2 regions of the Plantactinospora veratri genome follow, and region 1 is predicted to be linked to the other one. Evidence: riboswitches for the same ligand, from Rfam matches in the RefSeq annotation. Region 1 holds a riboswitch; the other holds the start of a gene.
The links. A riboswitch is a leader RNA that binds a small molecule or an ion and turns the genes downstream of it on or off. The one in region 1 is predicted to bind thiamine pyrophosphate.
Positions count from the first base shown of each region.

Region 2: it holds a riboswitch for thiamine pyrophosphate, as region 1 does, so the genes downstream of both, V1634_RS29370 (ECF transporter S component) here and thiE (thiamine phosphate synthase) in region 1, are expected to answer to the same signal.

Region 1 covers NZ_JAZGQL010000002.1:71,858-83,736, reverse strand. The annotation lists gene thiC (phosphomethylpyrimidine synthase ThiC) at 1-475, opposite strand, end outside; gene thiD (bifunctional hydroxymethylpyrimidine kinase/phosphomethylpyrimidine kinase) at 472-1,395, opposite strand; gene V1634_RS03035 (thiamine phosphate synthase) at 1,392-2,057, opposite strand; gene V1634_RS03030 (thiazole synthase) at 2,054-2,851, opposite strand; gene thiS (sulfur carrier protein ThiS) at 2,858-3,058, opposite strand; gene thiO (glycine oxidase ThiO) at 3,049-4,347, opposite strand; partial or broken gene thiE (thiamine phosphate synthase) at 4,443-5,060, opposite strand; TPP riboswitch at 5,055-5,165, opposite strand; gene V1634_RS03010 (ThuA domain-containing protein) at 5,507-11,383, shown strand; gene V1634_RS03005 (hypothetical protein) at 11,493-11,879, shown strand, end outside.
Region 2 covers NZ_JAZGQL010000030.1:18,476-30,354, forward strand. The annotation lists gene V1634_RS29355 (serine/threonine-protein kinase) at 1-1,032, shown strand, start outside; gene V1634_RS29360 (energy-coupling factor transporter transmembrane component T family protein) at 1,093-1,893, opposite strand; gene V1634_RS29365 (ABC transporter ATP-binding protein) at 1,890-3,350, opposite strand; gene V1634_RS29370 (ECF transporter S component) at 3,536-4,126, opposite strand; TPP riboswitch at 4,203-4,308, opposite strand; gene V1634_RS29375 (SIS domain-containing protein) at 4,441-5,190, shown strand; gene V1634_RS29380 (DUF6328 family protein) at 5,331-5,840, shown strand; gene V1634_RS29385 (hypothetical protein) at 6,067-6,348, shown strand; gene V1634_RS29390 (RNA polymerase sigma factor) at 6,345-6,926, shown strand; gene V1634_RS29395 (EAL domain-containing protein) at 6,923-8,854, shown strand; gene V1634_RS29400 (hypothetical protein) at 9,019-9,648, shown strand; gene V1634_RS29405 (serine hydrolase) at 9,641-10,561, shown strand; gene V1634_RS29410 (COG4315 family predicted lipoprotein) at 10,605-11,138, opposite strand; gene V1634_RS29415 (acyl-CoA dehydrogenase family protein) at 11,617-11,879, shown strand, end outside.

The DNA.
Region 1 (11,879 bases):
CCTCCTCGGCGATGGACGAGGTGACCGCCGAGGTGCCGATGTTGGCGTTGACCTTCACCAGGAACCGCTTGCCGATGATCGCCGGCTCGCACTCGGGGTGGTTGACGTTCAGCGGCAGTACCGCCCGGCCGGTGGCGATCTCGTCGCGTACCACCTCGGCCGGCATCCCCTCCCGGATCGCCACGAACTCCATCTCCGGGGTGACGATCCCGGCCCGGGCGTACGCCAACTGGGTGGGCCGGGCACCGTCCCGGCCGGCCAGCGGGGTGCCGGCACCGCGTACCGGGGCCACGTCGCCCCGTTCCGCGATCCACGCCCCGCGCAGCGGAGGCAGCCCCTCGGCGGGGTCCGAACCGGGACCGGACGTGTCGTAGAGCCGTACCGGCGGTTCGTCGCCGGCCAGTTCGACCTCCGCGAACGGCACCCGGACGTCCGGGCGCGCCCCCGTCACGTAGACCTTGCGACGAGCGTTCATGACAACCTCCCTGTGCTGGATGAGCCGGATCCGCTGGATGAGCCGGATCCGCTGGATAAGCCGGATCCGCTGGACGGGCCGGGCAATCCGCCGGCCGCCGCCGCACCGGACCAGCCGAAGTGGTCCAGTGGCCCGTGGCCGCGCCCCAACGACCAGTTCCGGGCACCGAGCAGCGCGCGGCTGACGTACTCCTTGGCGAAGGCCACCGCCTCCGGCACCTGGTCGCCCAGTGCCAGCCGGGCGGCGATCGCCGCCGAGAACGAACAGCCGGTGCCGTGGGTGTTCCGGGTCGGCACCCACGGCCCGCGCAACAGCCGCACCTCGACGCCGGTCCAGAGCGCGTCGACCGCGCCGCCGAACGCCTCGCCGCCGCCGGTCGCGAGCCCCGAGTCGTCGCTGTCGCCGCCGGTGACCACCACGTACCGGGGGCCGCCCGCGGCGAGCTGCCGGGCCGCCTGCGCCATCTCGTCGGGACCGGAGACGGTACGGCCGAGGATCGCCGCCGCCTCCGCCCGGTTCGGCGTCGCCACCAGGGCGTACGGCAGCAGCCGCTCGATCGCCCCGACCACGCCGAGCCGGGCCCCGCTGGTGGAGACGAGCACCGGGTCGACGACCAGGTTGGGCAGCAGGCCGGCCCGGGCGGCCCCGGCCACCGCGGCCGCGATCGCCGCGTCGCCGAGCATCCCGGTCTTCACCGCCAGCGGCGGCAGGTCCTCGGCCAACGCGTCGAGTTGGGCGCGCACCATCGCGGCGGAGATCGGGAAGACCTCCCGTACCTCGTGGGTGTTCTGGGCGGTGACCGCGGTGAGCACCGACGTGCCGTAGACCCCGAGCGCGGCGAAGACCTTCAGGTCGGCCTGGATTCCCGCGCCCGCCCCGGAGTCCGAGCCGGCCACGGTCAGCACCACCGGCGGGGTCACCGCGACCACTCCGATACCGATGCCCCAGATTCCGATGCCTCCGGTACCGATGCCTGCGGCACCGATGCGCCGGCCCGCGCCTCGACGGCCGCGCAGAGGTCGCGGACCAGCCGGGCCGGGTCGTCCGAGCGCATCACCGCACCCATCACCGCCGCACCGGCCGCACCGGCCGCCAGGCAGGCGTCGACCTGCCCGGGTGTGCCGATGCCGCCGAGCGCGACCACCGGTACCGGGCTGTGGGTGACCAGCCCGGCGAGGCCGGCGGGACCGAGTGGCGGGCCGTATCCGGGCTTGGACGGGCTCGGATAGACCGGCGAGAGCGTCACGTAGTCCTCGGTGCAGAGTCGCCCCAGCTCGGCGAGGTCGTGGCAGGAGCGGCCGACCAGCGGCAGCGCCGGTGCCGGATAGGGGCCGGCGGCCGGCAGGTGCACCGCGTCGCCGTCGAGCGGGTCCGGCCCGGCGACCAGCAGGGTGCCGTGCACCGGGGCGAGGATCGCCCGCAGCCGCCGGGCCAGTTCGAGCCGCTCCGGCCGGGGCAGGTCCCGCTCCCGCAGCAGTACCCACCGGGCGCCGCCCTCGACGGCGGCCCGGACCACCTCGTCGAGCGGCCGGTTCGCCTGCCACCGGTCGGTGACCAGCACGATTCCCCGGGGCCCGGTCACAGCTCGGGCCGCCCCTCGTCCGGGGTGGAGGCCAGCGCGTGGAAGCGCCGGGGGATCCGTCCGGCACCGGCGGCCAGCCGTCCCGCCTCGATGGCGAACCGCATGGCGGTGGCCATCCGTACCGGGTCGGCCGCCCGGGTGACCGCGCTGGCCAGCATCACCGCGTCGCAGCCGAGTTCCATCGCCAGCGCCGCGTCCGAGGCGGTGCCGACGCCCGCGTCCAGGATCACCGGTACGTCCACGTTCTGCCGCAGCAGCCGCAGGTTGTGCGGGTTGTTGATGCCCAGCCCGGACCCGATCGGCGCACCCGCCGGCATCACGGCGGCACAGCCGAGATCCTGCATCCGGCGGGCCAGCACCGGGTCGTCGGTGACGTACGGCAGTACCGTGAACCCGTCGGCGACCAACCGCTCGGCGGCGCTGACCAGCTCGACCGCGTCCGGCAGCAGGGTCCGCTCGTCGCCGATCACCTCCAGCTTGATCCACGACGTCTCGAACGCCTCCCGGGCGAGCTGCGCCACGGTGACCGCCTCGGCGGCGGTACGGCAGCCGGCGGTGTTCGGCAGCAGCCGTACGCCGCACCGGCCGAGCACCTCCAGCACCCCGCCGCCCATGGTGGCGTTGCTGTCGATCCGGCGCAGCGAAACGGTGACCAGTTCGCTGCCACTGGCCCGGATCGTCTGCTCCAGCACGTACGGGCTGGTCGCCCCGCCGGTACCGAGGATCAGCCGGGAGCCGAACTTCTCACCGGCGAGTACGAATCCGGGCTCGGGCTCGGGTACTCCGATCGACATCGCGCCTCACCCGCCCTGCGCCGCGGTCAGCACCTCGACCCGGTCGCCGTCCCGGAGTTGCCGGGCCGGCCAGCCGCCGCGCGGCACCACCTCACCGTTCACCGCGACCGCCACGCCCCGGTGTGCGCTGGTGATCCGCTGTACCAGCTCCGCCACGGTCAACTCGCCGGGCAGCCGCTGTTCGACTCCGTTCACGGTCAGCTCCACCGTGTCCTCCCCACCCTGGTCGTTCCGTCGTCCGGCCCCGGCCTCCCGCCGGGCACCGGCCCGTCAACTGCCTCCGCCGCCGCACCCGCCGCCGCACCCGCTGGCGTCGCACGCCCGAGCCCGGTCGGCCCCGGCGGGACCGGGTCGGCGAACCGGGCCGGCGAGAGCGGCGCGAGCGCCGGATCCGGTACGCCGGTGGCCAGCAGGTCGGCGACCAGGTCGGCGGTGAGCGGGGTGAGCACGATGCCGTGCCGGAAGTGCCCGGCCGCGACCACCACCTCGGGCCGGTCCGGCAGCGGGCCGAGCAGCGGTGCGTTGTCCGGCGTACCGGGACGCAGCCCGGACCGTGCCTCGACCAGCTCGTACTCGGCGAGTTCCGGTAGCACGTCGGTGGCGGCGCGGAGCAGGTCGAGTACCGCTCCGGCGGTGACGTCGAGGTCGGCCCGCTCCTCCACGGTGGCCCCGACCACCACCTCGCCGTCGGTCCGGGGTACCAGGTAGACGTGCCGGCCGTCGGCGTGCCCCCGGATCACGTGCCGGAAGCCGGGTGCCGCGCCGCCGGGCGCGCGCAGCCGCAGGACCTGACCCTTCACCGGCCGGATCGGCAGGCCGGTCAGTGCCGCCGTGCCGCAGCCGGCCGCGACGACCGTCGCTGCCGCGTCCAGCTCGGCGAGGTCCCGGACCGGCCGGGGCAGTACCGTCACCCCGGCCCGTTCGACGGCGACCCGCAGCGCGGCGACCAGCCGGCGCGGGTCGACCTGGTGGTCGCTCGCGGCGAGCGCGCCGCCGCGCAGCCGGGTGGCCAGCAGCGGTTCGCGGTCGCGCAGCTCCGCCGGCCGCAGCGGGGTCACCGGCAGTCCCAGGCTCCGCTGGTACGTCCAGAGCCGCTCCGCCTCGGCCAGGTCGTCGGAGGTGAGCGCGACGGTCAGCGTCCCCTCGGTCCGATAGCCCAGGTCCAGCCCGGTCGCTTCGGCGAGTTCGGCGGCGAAGGCCGGCCAGCGGGCGGCGGACTCGACCAACAGTCCGGTCAGCATCCGCTCGCCGAAGTAGCTCTCGGCGACCGGGGCGAGCATTCCGGCCGCGACGTCGGAGGCTCCGGAGCCGGGCGCGGCGTCGTGGATGCTGACCCGCATGCCCCGGGCGGCGCAGCGCCAGGCGACGGCGAGCCCGATCGGGCCGCCGCCGACCACCGCGACGTCTGCCGCCCGGTCGCCGCCCACCACCGGGACGTGCGCCTGCCGGTCCTCGCCTACCGCCGCGACGTGCGCCTGCCTGTCCTTGCCTACCATCCTTCCGCTCCCGCACCCGGGCCGGCGTGCGGCGAACCCCGCCGGGGGTCCCACCCCGGCGATGTTCCCCGTCCCGGATCGGGTGGGGGCGGATCGGTGGCGAGGGCGGTGAGGAGATCGGCGGTGGCCCTGGCCGGGTCGGCGGCGCCGGAGACGGCACCCACCACGGCGACGCCGTACGCCCCGGCGGCGAGCAGTGCGGGCACCCGGTCGGCGGTGATCCCGCCGATCGCGATCACCGGTACCGGCACCGCCGAGGCGACCCGGCGGATCCCGTCCGGGCCGATCGGTGCGGGGAGTCCGTCCTTTGTGGAGGTGGCGTGACAGGGGCCGACGCCGAGATAGCTGGCGCCGGCCGCGGCCGCCGCCGCACCCGGGTCCCGGGCGGTCGCGCCGAGCACGGCGTCCGGGCCGAGCACCCGGCGGGCGGCGTCGACCGGCAGGTCGCGGGCGCCGACGTGCCCACCGGCCGCCCCGATCGCGAGTGCGAGGTGCAGCCGGTCGTTGACCAGGCAGGACGCCCCGACGGCGGCGCACCGGCTGGCCACCTCGGCGGCCAGCTCGTACGCCGTCCGGTCGTCGGTGTCGTCGGCCACCCGGACCTGTACGACCAGTTCGGGGCCGGCGACCGAGAGGGCGGCGTCGACCACCGCGAGCGGGTCCCGCCCGGGCCGGGTGTCGGTGATGAGGTGAAGTCGTCCGATGGATAGCACGGCAACGCTCCTCCCTGCGCCGGCATTACCCGGATCAGGTTCGACGGTCGGGGGCTCGACAGCCCCCCTCTCAGCCCGGTCCACCGGGCTCCCGTGGGTTACTTGTCGGCGAGCGTACGCGGCTGGTCACGGATCAGTAAAGGGCCGTGACCTATCGCACACTGTCAGCACTCCACCACGTACCGGTGCGCCGGGCTGGGGACCAGCGGCCCGGCGGATATGTCTGTCCTATCCGGATGATTCCACCTCGTTACGTAACCGTTACCTGAATTAACCTCAGCGCCTTATTCCGGCCGCCCAGCAGGCGGCCCTAATTTGTTCAACCACAAGGCAAAATTCGACGGCCGGTGCTTCGGCGAGTTCCGGTCCTCCCTCCACACCCCGTGGCGGTCTTCGGCGTACCGACCCGGGATCCCCCTGTCCTCACCGGACCAAGGAGATCCTCCGTGTCCAGCCCCGGCCGCTCCGGCGGCACCTCGCACCCCCCGCACCCCCATCGCAGATTCCGGCGCCGCCTGGTCGGCGCGACCGCGGCACTCCTGCTCGGCACGACCGCGCTGGCCGGTACCCCCGCCTCGGCCGCCCCGGCGGCCCTGCCCCAGGCCCAGGCACCCGTCAAGAAGGCGCCGGCACTCGAACTGGCCCCCGACGCCGAACCGTTCAGCGTGCTGGTCTTCTCCAAGACGGCCGGCTTCCGGCACGACTCCATCCCGACCGGCATCGCCGCGATTCGGCAACTCGGCGCCGAGCACGGGTTCACCGTCGACGCCACCGAGGACGCGGCGGCGTTCACCGACGCCAACCTCGGCAGATACCAGGCGGTGATCTGGCTCTCGACCACCGGCGACGTGCTGAACGCGGAGCAGCAGGCCGCCTTCGAGCGCTACATCAAGGCCGGCGGCGGGTACGCCGGAGTGCACGCCGCATCGGACACCGAATACGACTGGCCCTGGTACGGCGACCTGGTCGGGGCGTACTTCGCCTCGCACCCGGCCAACCAGCAGGCCACGATCAAGGTCGAGGACCACGCTCACGAGTCCACGAAGGACCTCCCGGCACGATGGTCCCGGTACGACGAGTGGTACAACTTCCGCGACAACCCGCGCGGCGACGTACACGTGCTCGCCGCACTGGACGAGACCAGCTACGCCCCCGGCGCCGGGGCGATGGGGCACGACCACCCGTTCGCCTGGTGCCAGGAGTACGACGGCGGCCGGGCCTGGTACACGGCCGGCGGCCACACCCAGCAGTCGTACGCCGAGCCGGAGTTCCTGGCCCATCTGCTCGGCGGCATCCGGACCGCGGCCGGCGCCGTCGAGGCCGACTGCTCCGCCTCGCTGACCAGCAGCTTCGAGAAGATCACCCTGGACAGCAACACCAACAACCCGATGGAGCTGGACGTCGCCGCCGACGGGCGGGTCTTCTACATCGAGCGGGACGGCCGGGTCCAGATCATCAAGCCGGAGACCGGTACCACGGTCACCGCCGCCGACCTCGACGTCTTCACCGGCAACGAGGACGGGCTGATCGGCATCCGGCTCGACCCGGACTTCGCCACCAACAGGTGGGTCTACCTCTACTACGCCCCGAACGGCGGCGCGGCCCGCAACCACCTGTCCCGGTTCACCGTCGTCGGCGACACCCTCGACCCGGCCAGCGAGAAGATCGTGCTCCAGGTGCCGACGCAGCGGAACACCTGCTGCCACGCGGGCGGCAGCATGGTCTTCGACAGCGCCGGCAACCTCTATCTGGCCACCGGGGACAACACCAACCCGTTCGAGTCGAACTCCTTCACCCCGATCGACGAGCGGCCGGGCCGGCAGGACTTCGACGCGCAGCGCAGCTCCGGCAACACCAACGACCTGCGCGGCAAGGTGCTCCGGATCCACCCGGAGGACGACGGGACGTACACGGTCCCGCAGGGCAACCTCTTCGCCCCGGGTACCGAGAGGACCCGGCCGGAGATCTACGCGATGGGCTTCCGGAACCCGTTCCGGATCGGCATCGACCCGTTGTCGAACACCCTCTACGTGGCCGACTACGGCCCGGACGCCGGAGCGGCGAACCCGAACCGCGGTCCGGAGGGGACGGTCGAGTGGAACATCGTCGCGCAGCCCGGCAACTTCGGCTGGCCGTACTGCCACGGCGCGAACTACGCCTACAACGACTACCAGTTCCCGTCCGGGCCGAGCGGGGCGAAGTTCGACTGCGCCGCACCGGTGAACAACTCGCCGAACAACACCGGGCTGACCAACCTGCCCCCGGCGATCCCGGCGAGCGTCGACTACGACTACAGCGGCAACCCGCTCTTCCCGGAGATCGGCGGCGGCGGTGCCCCGATGGGCGGGCCGGTCTACCGGTACGACCCGGCGAACCCGTCCGAGCGCAAGTGGCCGGCGTACTACGACGGCAAGGCGATGTTCGGCGAGTGGAACCAGAACAAGATGTACGCCTTCCAGGTCACCGACGACGGCAAGTCTCTTGTGGACATCAACCAGCTGCTCACCGGGATGACCTTCGTCCGGCCGATGGACTTCGAGTTCGGACCGGACGGCGCGCTGTACCTGATCGAATGGGGCAGCGGCTTCGGCGGCAACAACGACAACTCCGGGGTGTACCGGATCGAGTACATCGCCGGTGACCGGGCGCCGATCGCGGTCGCCACCGCCGAACCCACCTCCGGAACCGCCCCGCTGACCGTTGCCTTCTCCAGCGAGGGCTCCCGGGACCCGGACGGCGGACCGATCAGCTACGCCTGGACCTTCGGTGACGGCGGCACCTCGACCGAGCCGAACCCGACGCACACGTACGCGACGGCCGGCAACTACACCGCCCAGCTCACCGTCACCGGCGACACCGGCCGGACCGCGGTGGCGAACGTACCGGTGACGGTCGGCAACACCGCCCCGACGGTGACCATCGAGTTCCCGCCGGACGGCGGGTTCTTCGACTGGGGCGACCAGGTGAAATACACGGTCAAGGTGACCGACCCGGAGGACGGGGAGATCGACTGCGACCGGGTGACCCTCCAGTACTACCTGGGTCACGACGAGCACGCCCACCCGCTGGACGACCAGGCCGGCTGCACCGGCACGGTGCAGACCTCGCTCGCCTCCGGGCACGGCGCCGACGCCAACGTCTTCGCGGTCTTCGAGGCCAGCTACACCGACGGCGGCGGGGCCGGCGGCTCCAACCCGCTGACCGGCCGGGCGATCGAGCAGCTCCAGCCGAAGCGGAAGCAGGCGGAATACTTCGCGACGACCGGCCGGGCGCCGGACGGCGTCGGCGGCGGTGACCCCGGCGTGCAGGCCCAGGCCACCACGGACGTCGAGGGCGGCTTCCAGAACATCGGCTGGGTCGAGGACGGCGACTACTGGAGCTTCGACCCGACCAACCTGACCGGGATCACCGGGTTCCGGTTCCGGGCCGCCTCGGCCGGCGGCGGCGCCCGGATCGAGGTACGGTCCGGCGCCGTCGACGGCCCGGTGCTGGCCACCGCCACGGTGCCGGACACCGGCGGCTGGCAGACCTTCGCCAACGCCACCGCCGAACTTTCCGCACCGAGCACCACGAGCGGGCCGCTCTTCTTCGTGGCGCGCAACCCGGTCGGGGCCACCGGCACGGGTGCGATCGTCAACGTCAACTGGGTCGACTTCCTCGGCCGGGGTGTCACCGACAACGCGCCGCCGACGGTGACCGCCACCGCCACCCCGAGCACCGGCACCGCGCCGGTCGCGGTGAGCTTCGACGGCACCGCCAGCGACGCCGAGGGTGACGACCCGCTGACGTACGCCTGGGACTTCGGGGACGGGGGCACGGCGAACACCCTGGACGCCACGCACACGTACACCGGCCCGGGGACGTTCACCGCGACCCTGACCGTGACGGACGCGCGCGGCGCCGCCGCGTACGCCACGGTCACCGTCAAGGTGGAGGCGCCGAACACCTCGTGCTTCGGGGCCCGCTCGGACGACTTCACCGGCGGCGAACTGGACAAGGCCCGCTGGTCGACGGTGGTCCGGGAGAACCAGCTCCACGGTGTACGCGGCGGCGCGCTCGTCCTGCCCACCTCGGTCGGCGACCTCTACGGCACCCGCAACGACGCCACCAACGTCGTGTTGCAACCGGCGCCGAGCGGTAGCTGGCAGGCCACCACCAAGCTCAGCCTGGCGGCGGTCGAGAACTACCAGCAGGCCGGCCTGATCGTCTACGGCGACGACGACAACTACGCCAAGTTGGACCTGCTGTACAACGGCAGCCGGGTCGTGGAGTTCATCCGGGAGACCGCCGGCACCCCGCGCAACGAGGGCGGCGACTCGGCACCGGCACCGGCCGGTGACACGATCCACCTGCGGCTGACCAGCGACGGAGTGAACCTGACCGCGGCTTTCTCGGCCGACGGGCAGACCTTCACCCCGGTCGGCCGGTCGGCGGCGCTGGCCGGCATCGACGACCCGAAGGTCGGGCTGTTCGCGCTGAACGGCGGCACCACCGCACCCGTGGTGGACGCCAGCTTCGACTGGTTCCAGATCACGCCGGACGCGCCGGCCGGCGAGGTGACCCCGAACGACGAGTTCACCGGGACCAGCCTGGACAAGTGCCGGTGGGACGGGATCGTCCGGGAGGACCCGACCGGCTACCGGGTCGCCGACGGCGCGCTGCACGTCGACGTGCCGAACGGTGACATCTACACCGGCAACAACACCGGGCCGACGAACTTCGTGCTCCAGACCGCCCCAGAGGGCGACTGGACGATCCAGACGAAGGTCGACGGCAGCAGTCTGAACGAGCAGTACCAGCAGGCCGGCCTGATCGTCTACGGCGACGACGACAACTACCTGAAGTTCGACTTCATCGCCGACAACCAGGTGAGCCAGCCGGTGACGCGGCGGATCGAGTTCCGCAGCGAGATCGGCGCGGCCGTGCAGGACCCGCAGCCGCAGGCGACGAACCTCACCGGGTCGGTGTGGCACCTGCGACTGGCGAAGTCCGGCGACACCTACACGGCGGCGTACTCGACGGACGGGACGACCTGGACGGAGCTGGCGCCGCTGACCAACACCGCGGTGGGTGCCACGCCGCGGATCGGTCTGTTCAGCCTCGGCGCGGCGCAGACCGCCTCGAAGACCGTCTCGTTCGACTACTTCCGGCTCAGCACGGAGGCCGTCGACGAGGCCGCCCCGGTGACCACCGCCACGGTGTCGGGGACCCCGACCGGCGGCTGGCACACCGGCCCGGTGACGGTGACCCTCGCCGCCACCGACAACGCCGGGGGCAGCGGGGTGGCCCGGACCGAACACCAGCTCGACGGCGCGACGACCTGGACGGCCTACACCGAGCCGGTACTGGTCGCCGGGGACGGCCCGCACACCCTGCGGTTCCGTTCGGTCGACGAGGCGGGCAACGTCGAGGCGACGAAGTCGGTCGAGGTGAAGATCGACGCCACCGCGCCGGTCAGCACCGCCGCGTTCGCCCCGCCGACCGACGACGGCTGGCACGGCGGCACCATCCCGGTGACGCTGACCTCGACCGACGCCGGTGCCGGGGTGGCCAAACTGGAGTGGTCGCTCGACGGCGGCGCCTGGACGGCGTACACCGAGCCGGTGAACGTGACCGGGGACGGGCAGCACGAGCTGCTCTACCGGGCCACCGACGCGGCCGGCAACGCCGAGACGCTCAAGTCGGCGATCCTGAAGATCGACGGTGTGAAGCCGACCGTGCTGGTCTCCGGGCTGGCCGACGGCCAGCTCTACGGCGACAGCCAGGACGTCCGGGTGAACTGGTCGGCCGTCGACCCGACCTCCGGGATCAAGGCGACGGTGGGCACGCTGGACGGTCGGCCGTACCAGCCGAACACCCTGCAGGCGATGTACGAGCTGCCGCTCGGCCTGCACGAGCTGACCGTGACCGCGACGGACCGGGCCGGGAACGTGACGACCTCGACCGTACGGTTCTTCGTCACCACCTCGTTCCGGGACATGCAGCAGTTGCTGGACCGGTTCAAGGCGACGGGTCGGCTGTCGGCCAAGGGGCACAAGCAGTTGTCGAACAAGCTCGACACGGTCCGCCAGGCCGAGGCGAACGGCAACGACAACCGGGCGGTCAAGCAGCTCGGCCAGTTCAAGGAACTCGCCACGGACGCCGGGCTGGTCGCCGAGGCGGAGATCCGGGACGTACTGGTCCGGGACGCTGACGCGATGATCGTCCGGCTCGGCGGCAGCCCGAGCGCCGCCGGGGTCAGGGCCAACGACGGCAAGCCGGTGCAGGGCACCGGTCGGCTGGTCGAGGACCCGACCCGGGTGAAGCGGGGCGGAAGGCTCTGACCGGAAGGTCCTGCACCTGGAGGTAAGCGCGGGGGCGGTCGGTCACCATCGGCCGCCCCCGCACCCGCACCCGTCCGGCGGACGATCCGCCGGGAAGGAGTACCGGCAAATGCGACGTGGACCAGTGCACTCCCCTCGGCCGGTCCGGCCCGTCCTCGTACCGCTGCTGCTCTGCGCGCTCTTCCTCGCCGCCGGACTGGCCCCGGCGGCACCCGCCGAGGCGCACGGCGGCAAGATCAAACTTCTGGTCGCCGGTGATGGCGCCACCGGGGTGACCGTGCAGGCCAGCTACGCCGACGGCCATCCGCTGGACAACGGCGTACGGCTGGTGGTGACGGCCACCGGTGAGGGCGGCCGGAGGGTCGGTCCGCTCCAGCTCAACCCGGCCGGCGAGGGGGAGGGCTTCTACAGCACCGGGCCGGTGCTCACTCCCGGACCGTGGCAGGTCACGGTCACCGCGCCGAAGCCCACCCCGGCCACGGTGCAGGTGGTCGTG
Region 2 (11,879 bases), on a different contig from region 1:
TCGGCGGCCGGGTCCGGCACGGCGAGCCCGTCCGGCACGGCGAGCCCGTCCGGCACGGCGAGCCCGCCCGGCACCCCGGACCGGTTCGCCGGCAACCCGTACGGGCTGGTCGTGCGGGACACCCCGCTGCCCGTCAGCCCCGGTGCGGCCGATCCGGGAGCCGTCGTCGGGCCGCCCGGTGCGGTCCAGTCCGCGCCGCCGTCCGGGCAGCCGGCCGCCCCCGCCGCACCGGACCGTCGGGGAGGCGGCCGGTGGGGAACCCTCGCCAGCGCGCTCTTCGCGCTCGTCGGACTGCTCGGCGCGGCGGTCACCGTCGGCTACGCCAGCGGGGTGCTGCCGCCGGGCGCGGAGCGGCCGGGAGTCGGCCAGACCCCGCCGGGCCCGCTGGCCAACGCCGGCCCCGGCGCCACGGTCGGTGGCCCCGGCCCGGCGAGTTCCGCGCCGACCGCCGGCCCGGCCGCCGGGTCACCGCCGTCCGGCCGCGTGGTGATCGCCGACCCGCTGACCAGATCGGGCCTCTGGTCACCGAGGACGGACCAGCGGCACCGGGTCGGCTGCGAGTTCGACGGCGGACTGGTGGTCTCCAAGCAGAGCGACGGCCCGTACCGGTGCCCGGGGCCGCAGCGGGTCTGGACCGACGTACGGGCCGAGGTCGACGTCATCCTGGTCGAGCCGGTCAGCTGCGCCGGGATCTGGTTCCGGTTCACCGACGACCAGGGCGGGTTCGTGCTGCGGATCTGCGCCGACGGGTACCACCTGATGCGGCACGGACCCGATGCCGCGCTCGAGGCCGGCGACTTCCCTTTCCCGCTGGATCGGCGGCCGAACGGCCGGATCCGGGTCGGCGTGGTCGCCGACGGCGAGGACCTCCGCTTCTATCAGGACGGCCGGCAGATCGGCGCGGCCCGGGACGACGCGCCGGTGGCCGGCCGGGTGGTGCTCGGCATCTTCTCCGATCCGACCTCCGACCCGGGTCAGGAGCCGTCCTACCGGGTCGCGTTCGGCGACGTCGAGATCGCCACCCTGGACTGATCCGGCCCACTCCGGCCGGGTTCGGAACGGCCCGTCTCCCAGTCGGCTGAGCCGGCCGGGTCAGCCGACCAGCGGGCGGAAGGCGCCGAGCGCGACGCTGACCGCGAGCGCTCCGCCGGCCAGCATCGCGGCCCCGGCGACCAGGGCGGCGTCGGCGACGGTGAACCGCTGCCGGCGGGCCGACGTACGCGGCGAGCCCGAGTCGAAGCCCCGGGCGTCCATCGCGGTCGCCAGCCGGGTACCCCGGCGGATCGCCCCGACCAGCAGGGCGAACGCGGTCGAGCCGAACAGCCGCAGCCGGGCCAGCGGGTTCCGCCCGGCGTCGACACCCCGGGCCCGCCGAGCCAGGCTCAACATCCGCCACTCCAGGGCGAGCAGCGGTACCAGCCGGAACGCGGCCAGCGCCCCGATCGCGAACCGGGGCGGCGCCTTGACGTTCTGGATCAGCGCGTCCGTCAGGTCGGTGGGATCGGTGGTGGCGAAGACCAGGACCCCGGGCAGCGCCACCGCGATCACCCGCAGCGCCATGCCCAGCGCGGTGGCCAGTACCCCGGTGGTGACCGCCACCGGCCCGGCCTGCCACAGCAGGCTGCCGGTCCGCTCGGCGGCGAAGAGCATCAGGGTGCAGAAAATGCCGAGGGCGCTGAGCAGCAGCGGCCAGGCCCGGCGGGCCAGTGCGGCGTACCGGACGCCGAAGAGCGGCACCACGGCGAGTTCGAAGGCGATCGCCACCGCCGGAGCCACCGGGTCCACCGTGGCGATCAGCGCCACGGAGACGACCATCGCGGCGGCGACCTTCGCCACCGGGTTGCGCCGGGCCAGCGGCGCACCGGGCGCGGCGATCGGCTGGTACGGGATCATCGGGCCCGCCCCGCCGTCCGGATGTGCCCCGACTCCGTCGTCCCGTCGTCGCCGAGCCGGATCGTCCGGTCGGCCAGCGCGGAGACGAAGTCGGCGTCGTGGGTGACGGTGACGATGCCGTGCCCGCTGTCGCGCAGCCCGGCGAGCAGGTCGACCAGTTCCAGCCAGGTACGCCGGTCCTGGCCGAAGGTCGGCTCGTCCAGTACCAGCAGCCGGGGCGCGGTGGCCAGCGCGGTCGCCACGCTCAGCCGCCGCGCCTGCCCACCGGAGAGGGTGTACGGGTTGGCCGCCGCCAACCGGTCCAGCCGGAGCCGGACCAGCAGTTCCTCGACCACCGACCGGACCACCGCCTCGGGCTGGCCGGTCCGGCGTGGCCCCAGCGCCAGCTCCTCGAAGACGGTGCTGCGGACGAACTGGTGCTCCGGGTCCTGGAAAACCGAGCCGATCCGGCCGGCCAGCACCGGAGCCCGCCACCGGTGCGGTGTGGTGCCGGCGTGCCGCCCGGCCAGTGCCGGAGAAGCCGCCAGCCGGCCGGTGCCGGGCCGGAGCAGCCCGCCGAGCAGCAGCGCCAGGGTGGACTTGCCGGCACCGTTGCGGCCGAGCACCGCGAGCGTCTCGCCGGCGCGTACCCGCAGGTCGGTGCTTGCCAGCCGGGGCGGCAGGCCGAGCCGGTCGGCGGTGAGCAGCACCTCGCCGGGCCCGGTCGCGGCCCGGCGAGGTGCCGGCGGCGGCCCCGGCACCCAGACCCCGGCGGCGGCCAGCGTCGCGCCGTGCGCCGCGAAGACCCGCTCCGGCGGCCCGTCGGCGCGTACCCCGCCGCCCGGTTCGAGCACCACCACCCGGTCGACCAGCGGCAGCGCCTCGGTGACCCGGTGCTCGACCAGGATCAGCGTGGTGTCGTCGTCGACCGCCGACCGGACCGCGTCACGGACCAGCGCGGCGCCGGCCGGGTCCAGGTTGGCGGTCGGCTCGTCGAGCAGCAGCAGTCCGGGCCGCAGCGCGAGTACCCCGGCCAGGGCGAGCCGCTGCTGCTCGCCGCCGGAGAGGGCGGCGGTGGACCGGTCCAGGCCGTACGGGAAGCCGACCCGGTGCAGCGCCTCGGTGACCCGGGGCCAGATCTCCGCCGCTGGTACGCCCCGGTTCTCCAGGCCGAACGCCACGTCGTCGCCGGCCCGGTCCATCACGAGCTGGGTCTGCGGGTCCTGGAAGACGATGCCGACCCGCTCCCTCGCCTTGCGCGGATCGAGCCCGTCGATCTCGACGGTGCCCTCCTGCTCGCCGGAGTCCTCGGCGAGCAGCCCGGCCAGTGCCGCCAGCAGGGTGCTCTTGCCGGCACCGGAGGCGCCGAGCAGGAGTACCCGCTCGCCGTGCCCGATCCGCAGGTCGACGTCGCGGACCGCGAAGGCCCGCCGGCCGGCGTGCCGCCAGCCGAAGCCGCGCAGCCGTACCTCACTCATGCCGGCACTCCGCTGCGCTTCGTGCCGGCATGAGGCTCATCCGCACTGAGCTGGCTGATTCGCTCGCTCCGCTCGCTCATGCCGGCACTCCGCTGCGCTTCGTGCCGGCATGAGGCTCATCCGCACTGAGCTGGCTGATTCGCTCGCTCCGCTCGCTCATGCCGATATCACCGAGGTCGCGCCGCTCACACGGCGGTGCGATCTCGACCGGCCGGGAATCGGTCCAGCACGCCGGTCTGGGCCAGCGCCCGGGTGAGTGCCCAGCCGCCGGCACCGGCCAGCACCGCCGAACTGAGCACGGTGAAGAGGAAGACCGGCAGTCGGAACGAGTCGAAGTCGTACTCGGAGTAGTAGCGGATCTGGTCGAAGATGGCGGCGGCGATCCCGGCCAGCAGGCCGGAGGCGACCGCCACCGGCAGCCGGAACGAGCGGTATCCGACGGCGAGGAACGCCAGCTCGGCGCCGACGCCCTGGGCGAGCCCCTGGAGGATCGCGACGGTGCCCCACTGGCTGCCGAGCAGCACCGAGACGAAGGCGGCGAGGAACTCGCAGTAGAGCGCCGCACCGGGCTTGCGGATCACCAGGCCGCCGAGCACGCCGGGTACCAGCCAGATGCCGTAGATGACCGCCTGGGCCGGTGGGAAGAAGGTGAAGGCGCCCTCGGTGGCGCCCCAGACCAGGTTCCAGGCCCAGAAGATGACCCCGAACGCGACCGCGATGACCGAGGCGACGACGATGTCGACGGTGCGCCATCGGGTGGTGGTGGACGAACTCATGGGCATGCCTCCCAGTCGCGTGGCGAACCAGGCAAGACGCACGCCGCAACCCGGGACGGCCCGGACTGCGGCGCGGCTGGAGACTCGACCGAACTCCCTGCGCTGGCATTACCCAGATCAGGTTCGAGGGTCTGCGGGTGTCACCCGCACTCTCAGCGCTGTGCGCTCCCCTGTCGGATGTGCTGTTGTTCCGCAGACCGTACACCGGATACCCCTGTGCCGACAGCGGTGGAACCGGCGGATGTGGCGGCGCCCACCAGGCGGCGGGATAGGGTGGATGGCCCAGATCAACATCTCGAAGGGACGCGTGCGGCGTGACACTCAGCCCCGAGGGCTATCTCGACGTGGTCACCGAGACGATCGGGCGGGTGGCGGTGGCCGCCCGGGACGGCGTACGCCGGGCGGCCGATCTGGTCACCGACGCGCTGCGGGCCGGTGGGGTGGTGCAGGCGTTCGGTACCGGCCACTCGGAGGCGTTGGCCATGGAGATCGCCGGGCGGGCCGGCGGGCTGGTCCCGACGAACCGGATCGCGCTGCGTGACCTGGTGCTGCGCGGCGGCCAGCCGGTCGAGATCCTCGGCCCGACCCTGGAGCGGGACCCGACCGTGGCCCACCGGCTCTACGAGCTGACCCCGGTCGATCCCCGGGACGTCTTCGTGATCGCCTCGAACTCCGGGGTGAACGGCACCATCGTCGAGTTCGCGTCGCTGGTGAAGGAGCGCGGTCACGGGCTGATCGCGATCACCTCGGAGCAGCACTCGGCCCGGGTCGCCTCCCGGCACCCGTCCGGGCGGAAGCTCCGCGATCTCGCCGACGTGGTGCTCGACAACGGCGCTCCGTACGGCGACGCGACGCTGCCGCTGCCCGGTGGCGGTGCGGTCGGCGCGGTCTCCTCGATCACTGCCGCCCTGCTCGCCCAGCAGGTCGTGGTGGAGGTGGTCCGCCGGCTGGTAGAGGCGGGGGAGACGGCCCCGGTCTACCTGTCGGCGAACATCCCGGACAGCGACGACCACAACAACAGCCTGGAGGCCCGGTACGCCGGCCGGATCCGCCGGGGCGGCTGAACCGGAGCGCTCCGACCTCCCACGCCGCCCGGTTCGGTCCCGGTACCGCCTCCCCGTCCGCTGTCGAGCCTTCCTCGCGTTTCACGTACGGCCGCTGAGGGCACACTGCTGCGAACTTGACTCAGGGGGAGGAGGCCCAGGTGGCCGTGGAGACGGAGAAGCAGCGTTGGCAGCGGAACTTCGCCGACCTGTTGCAGGAGCTGCGGGTGGCGCAGACCGGGGTGCAGATCCTGTTCGCCTTCCTGCTGACCCTGCCCTTCAGCAACGGCTTCCCGAGGGCCACGGAGTTCCAGAAGGACACCTACATCGTCGCGTTGCTGGCCGCCGCCGCGGCCACCGCGTTGATCATCTCGCCGGTCGCCTTCCACCGGGCGCTCTTCCGGCAGGGGCGCAAGCCGGAGCTGGTCCGGTTCGCGCACGGCATGGCGACCGGCGGGCTGGCGTTCATGCTGATCGCGATGGTCAGCTCGGTACTGCTGATCACCGACTTCGTGCTGCCCCGGCCGGTGGCGTTCGTGCTCAGCGGGGTGACCTCGGTCTGGTTCCTGACCTTCTGGGCCGCGCTGCCGTTCCTGCGCCGCAACTGGGGCGAGGCAGACGAGGACGACGACGAGGAGCCGGCCACCGCCCGCCCCGACGCGGTCGACTGAACCCGCCCGCCCGGGCCGTCTCGTCGTAACGCTCTGCAATCCATACTGGACAGTAGACGTGCTCGTTCGATCGGCTTGTCTACTGTGGCGGATCGGAGGAAATGCCCCAGCTCGTCGCCGCTTTATTGATCATTGGCATCTTCACCTGGGCGGGTCGCCCCCTACACCGGGGCCCTTGACGGAGAGTTATACGCGGAACGACAACTACGGACCGCGAGAGGCGAGGATGAGCGAGGTTCTGGGGGGACTGTCGACCGGGAGCTCGGTGGCGGTGCTGGTGGGCCTGATCGGGGGGTTGGGGCTGTTGGCGCGGGGCTTCCTGCGGCACCGCAGCCGGGTGCAGGCGGAGCGGGAATGGTCGGCGCGGACCCGGGCCCGGACGATGGGCCTGATCCGGCTGGTCGGTCGCCACTCCGCCGACGTACGGATCGACGAGCGGGACCGCGACGGGCACCGGGTCGTGGAGCTGCGGGGTCTGCGTCGAACAGACGGGGGCGAGGCGGCATGAGGAGCGGGGACAACGCGGTGGTGCGAGCCGAGTCGGCCGCCCGGTTGGGGGACCGGGGCCAGGCCGAGTCCGAGGTGAGTTTCGAGGCGTTCTGCCAGCGGAACTTCGTGCTGGTCGAGCGCTTCCTGCTCGCACAGTGCGCGGACCGGGGGCTGGCCGAGGACGCCGTACAGGAGGCGTTCATCACCGCCCGGGACAAGTGGGAGCAGATCCGCGACTACGAGAAGCCGCTGGCCTGGATGTACAAGACCGCCCGGTACAAGCTGCTCGTGCTGCAACGGCGGCGCCGGCAGGACGTGACGGTCAGTCTGGAGGAGGTGCCGCCGGAGCGGCTCGCCGAACCGGCCGACCCGGCGGAGGCCCGGGAACTGTTGCGCGGCTGGCTGCCGAGGCTGCCACCCCGGCAGGCCGAGGTCTTCGTACTGGCCCTGGACGGCTGGTCCGACCACGAGATCGCGGCCATCCTCGGCATCGCCTACAACACGGTACGCACCTACCGGCAGGAGGCTCGGGCCCGGTTGAAGGAACTCGCCCAGCAGGCGGGCTTCGACACGCCCTCCGGGAGGGATCGGGGATGAACCTGGACGACATCCTGTCGTTGGCCTCGGCCCGGACGCTCAGCGAACTGGAACGGGCCCGGGCCCGCCGGGCGACCCGCCGGGTGCAGCAGGAATACCAGCGTGCCGTCTCCGAGGGCCGGGACCTGATCGGCGACATCGAGGTACGCGATCCGCTGACCGCCGACACCGACGAGGCGGCCCGGATCACCCGGGCGGCCCAGTTGGCCAAGCTCGGCACCGTGACCTGGGTCCGGCCCAGTGGAGAACTGACCTGGTCGGACGAGATGGCCCTGATCCTCGGCTATCCGCCCGGTACGCTGCGGCACTCGGTCGCGACGCTGACCCGGCTGGTCCATCCCGACGACGTCGACGGGGTACGCCGGGTGGTCGAGTCGGTGTGGCGGGACCGGACCGTCCGGGAGACGACCTGCCGGGTGATCCGCCCGGACCGGGTCACCCGGTACGTGCACTGCCACCTCGAATACGTCGTCGACGGGGAGAACCGGCCGTACGGCATCATCGCCACCGCCCGGGACATCACCGAACTCGAACTCGCCCGGCAGGAGCAGGCGCGACTGGCCCGCCGCCGCGAGACCGTGCAGGCGGAGCTGGCCGGCCGGGACCCGGTCACCGGGCTCTTCCACCGGGCGAGGTTCGCCGACGAGATCGACACCGCCCAGCGGGGCGGGCCGGGCGTGCTGCTGGTGGTGGCCGTCGAGCCGGTCGGCCCGGCCACCGGGATCGACGCCGGGTTCGACGCCGATCCGGAGGGTGAGTTCGGCGGCGGTGCGGACCAGCAGGAGCGGCTGGCGGTGGCGGTCGCCCAGGTCGTCCGCCGGGTCGCCCGGCGCACCGACGTCTGCGGGCTGACCGGTCCGTACGAGTTCGGGGTGCTGATGCAGCGCACCACGTTGAGTTCGGCCACCGCGCTCGCCGAGCAAATCATCGACGGCATCCGGTCGCAGTCCTACGTGCTCGGCCGGACCCGGCTGGTCGACGCCTGGGGCGGCCTGGTCCGCTACCAGGGGCGGGACGGCAGCCGCGGCGTCGACCTGATCGTGGACGCCGAGACGGCCTGGCGCCGGGCCCGGGCGACCGGCGTCGACCGGGTCGCCCTGGACCAGCCGGCCGCCGAGGACGAGCGCCGGGAGCGGTGCCGGAGCCGGGTGCGGGCCACGGTGGCGGAGAACCGGTTCACCCTCTACACCCAGCCGATCCTCGACCTGCGGCTCAACCAGATCACCCGGCAGGAGATCCTGCTCCGGGTGGTCAACGACGGCGGGCAGGCGCACTCGGCGTCGACCCTGCTCGGTGACGCGGAACGGCTGGACGAGATCCTGCCGATCGACCGGTGGGTGATCGACCGGACCATCGAACTCATCGCCCGGGGCTCGCGTACCTCGCACTACCAGGTGAACCTCTCCGGGCGATCGCTCGGCGACCCGCACCTGCTGGAACGGGTCCAGCAGCGGCTCCAGCAGTACGACGTCGATCCCGGGCAGCTCACCTTCGAAATCACCGAGACCGCGCGGATCGGCAACCTGACCGAGGCGCACAACTTCGCGTACGGGATCCGCCAGCTCGGCTGCCAGCTCGCGCTCGACGACTTCGGGTCCGGGCACGTGCCGTTCGCCTTCCTCACCTACTTCCCGGTGGACCTGGTGAAGGTCGGCGGCGAGTTCATCGCCGACATAACGCACTCGGTGGCGAACCGGGGCATCGTGCGGTCGATCGTCGAGATGTGCCGCGGGTTGGGCATCCGGACCGCGGCCGAGCACGTGGAGGACGAGGCCACCATGGATCTGCTCCGCGACTACGGGGTGGACTTCGCCCAGGGGTACCTGGTCGGCAAGCCCAAGCCGGTGACCAGCCCGGCGCGTACGCCGTCGGCGCCGGCCGAACCCGAGGCGGACCCGGAGCGGGAGTTGCGGGCCGCCACCGGATAGCCGCATCGGCGGTCCATGCAAAGTCCCGCCTGCGGCGGTCGTCATTAAGGGGTGTGGAAGCCCGAGCAAGGTCATTACCAGCGGTCGACAGGCCGGCCGCGACAGCCGGCCTGCGGTCGGCCGCGACAGCCGGCCTGCGGTCGGCCGCGACAGCCGGCCTGCTGGTGGTCGTGCTGGCGGTCACCGGCCTGACCGCCGGCTGCGCCGCCGATCCGGCACCCCGCTCGTCGGTAGGCCAGGGTGCCCGGCTGACCGCGAGCGGTCCGGCCCACCGCCCGGCAGCGCTCGACCTGGCCCTGCTCCAGCCGAGCGGACTCGGCACGGGATGGCGGCAGAGCCCGCATCCGCCGGAGCCGCCGCCGTGGCCGTGGCTCCAGGCCGACTGCCCGGCGTACCGGGCGGAGGACTATCCGGCGCAGCGGCATCGCAGCGACGCGGTGCAGCGCCGGTACCGGCACGTGCCGACCGAGCTGGTCGCGACGCAGGTGGTCGAGGCGTACGAGCCGGGCTGGGCGGTACGGGCCCTCGACGACGTACGCCGGGTGGTGCAGACCTGCTCCCGGTACGACGCCTACGGCGCCAGCATCTCGTTCACGCTCCTCGACACCGGCCTGCCGCCCGCCGACGCCCTGGTGGTGCGGGGGCGGATCGAGTCACCGGGCGCACCTGCCCGGTCCACGCTGCTGGTGGCGGTACGCCACGGCGATCGGCTCTCGACGCTGAACGTTCCGGGGCCGGTGGACCGGGACACCGGGTACGCGGTGGCGGAGAAGTTGGCGGGCCTCCTTGACTAGCCGGCGCGGGCCGGGGCGCCGGGAGTTGCTCGCGGCCACCGCCGCCGCACTGCTCGGCGCGGGTGCGGCCGGCACCGGGCTGGCGTACCGGTGGGCGGGTTCGGCCGATGCCGGCCCGGCGCCGGGAGCGACGGCCAGCCCGGCCCGGCCGACGCCCAGCCCGACCCCGGACCACCCGGCGCTGGCGCGTACCCGGATCGAGCGCTACCTGCGCGGAGTCGGCGGCCGGGTCACGCTCGCGGTGCGGGACCGGAGCAGCGACCTGGCGGTCGTCGCCGGCACCCGGCGTTACCAGACCGCCAGCATCGTCAAGGTCGACATCCTGGCCGCGTTACTGCTGCGCCGCCAGGACCAGGGGCGCAAGCTCAGCGCGAACGAACGGCGACTGGCCCGCTCGATGATCGTGGTCAGCGACAACGCCGCGGCGAGCAGCCTCTACGCCACGATCGGCTACCGATCCGGACTGACCGCCGCGAACCGGACTCTCGGACTGCGCCAGACGACGCCCAACTCGAGTTGGGGGATGACCACCACCACGGCGGCCGACCAGCTCCGACTGCTGACCGCGGTCACCGATCCGGCCGGTCCGCTCGGCGACGGCAGCCGCGACTTCCTGTTCGGGCTGATGGGTGAGGTCGACGAGGAGCAGGACTGGGGGATCACCGCCGCCGCCGGTCGGGCCGGCACCGCCAGCTACGTCAAGAACGGTTGGACCACGGTCGACGCCGACAACGGGCTGTGGCTGGCGAACAGCATCGGCCGGATCGTCGAGCCGGGCCGGGACTGGCTGATCGCCGTACTCTCCGACCACCACTCGACCCGGCAGAAGGGGATCGCGGCGGTGGAGAAGGCTGCGAAGTACGCGCTGACCGAGCTGCGCGCGATCCCGCCGACCGGCGCGTCGGCACACTGAGCCCCCGCGACGCCCGTCCTCCGCTGCGGGCTGTGCGGTGCCGTTAACCGATCCGGTTGCCGTTGCGCAGGATGATGGTGAACCTGCCGCCGAAGGACTGCTTGCCCAGTCCGTTCGCCTGTCCCGGTGCGGTGTCACCGGAGTAGTAGTACAGCGGCCAGGAGGAGTACGTCGCCTGCCAGGTGCCGTTGCCGAGTCCCTGCCGGCCGGCCCGCTCCGAGGGGTCGTCGGGGAACGTGGGCTCGTCCACGGTCAGCAGCGGTGGCCACTCCTCCGCGCAGGCCTCCAGGCAGGTGACGTTGCCGTGGCGGTCACCGCTGAAGGTGTAGAGCGTCCGGCCGTCCGCGTCGACCAGCGCCTCCGGATACTTCGGCAGGCCGAACTTCAGCGCCGCCGCTTTCCCTCCCGGTGTGGTGGCGGCCGCCGAGGTCGGCGCCGAGGTCGTCGGGGCCGCCGAGGTGGTTGCGGGTGCGGGGGCGTCGTCGGCGTCACCGCCGGAGCATCCGGTCGCCAGGAGAAGTACGCCGACCATGGCCAGCACTGCCGGCCGGAGCCGGATTCCAGACCGCTGCGTCATACCGCCCTCACCACCATCGTTCGTCGGGACCGGTATCCGCACCGGTATCACACGATACCAATGTGGACGGCCGGGTCGTCGCCGTCAGGCCGGGTCGGCTCGTCGGTTCGACCGGAGGTTGCCGACGCCCACGTCGAACGCGGCCTCCAGGTGCGTGATCCGGCCGGTCGCGAGCATCACCACGACACCGCCCTGCCGCCGACGTGGCCGGAGTCGGTGGGTGCACAAGCGGGACAGCTCGACAGTCTCGCCAACACGCGACCATTTCTCCGGCGGTCCGTCCGCCCAGCGCCTGGTCCGGCGGCGGGCGTGCCGCCGGGATGGTGGCATGCGCATATTTGGTGCTACCGGCGGGTAACAAAACCGAGTAGCGTTGGCGGTGTATTCGGCCGCAGCACGCCAGGGGGTTGCCCGCTCCGCAGTGTGGAGTGATGGGCGCGGTTACCCCTCAGTGCCGTACTCGATCGAGGGGGTTGCCGTGACCACGACAGAGCAGAACAGGCCGGCGGCGAGCGGGTCGGACGGAGCCGGGCCGCTGCCGAAGGAGGCCGGGCAGGTCTCCGAGCGGGAGGCGCGGCAGGTCGCCGAGGCCGCCCGGGAGACCGAGTGGGGCAGGCCGAGCTTTGGCAAGGAACTCTTCCTCGGCCGGCTCCGGCTGGACCTGATCGACCCGTGGCCGCAGCCCGACCCCGAGCGCGCCGCAGAGGCGAAGGAGTTCCTCGACAAGCTCGGCGGCTACGT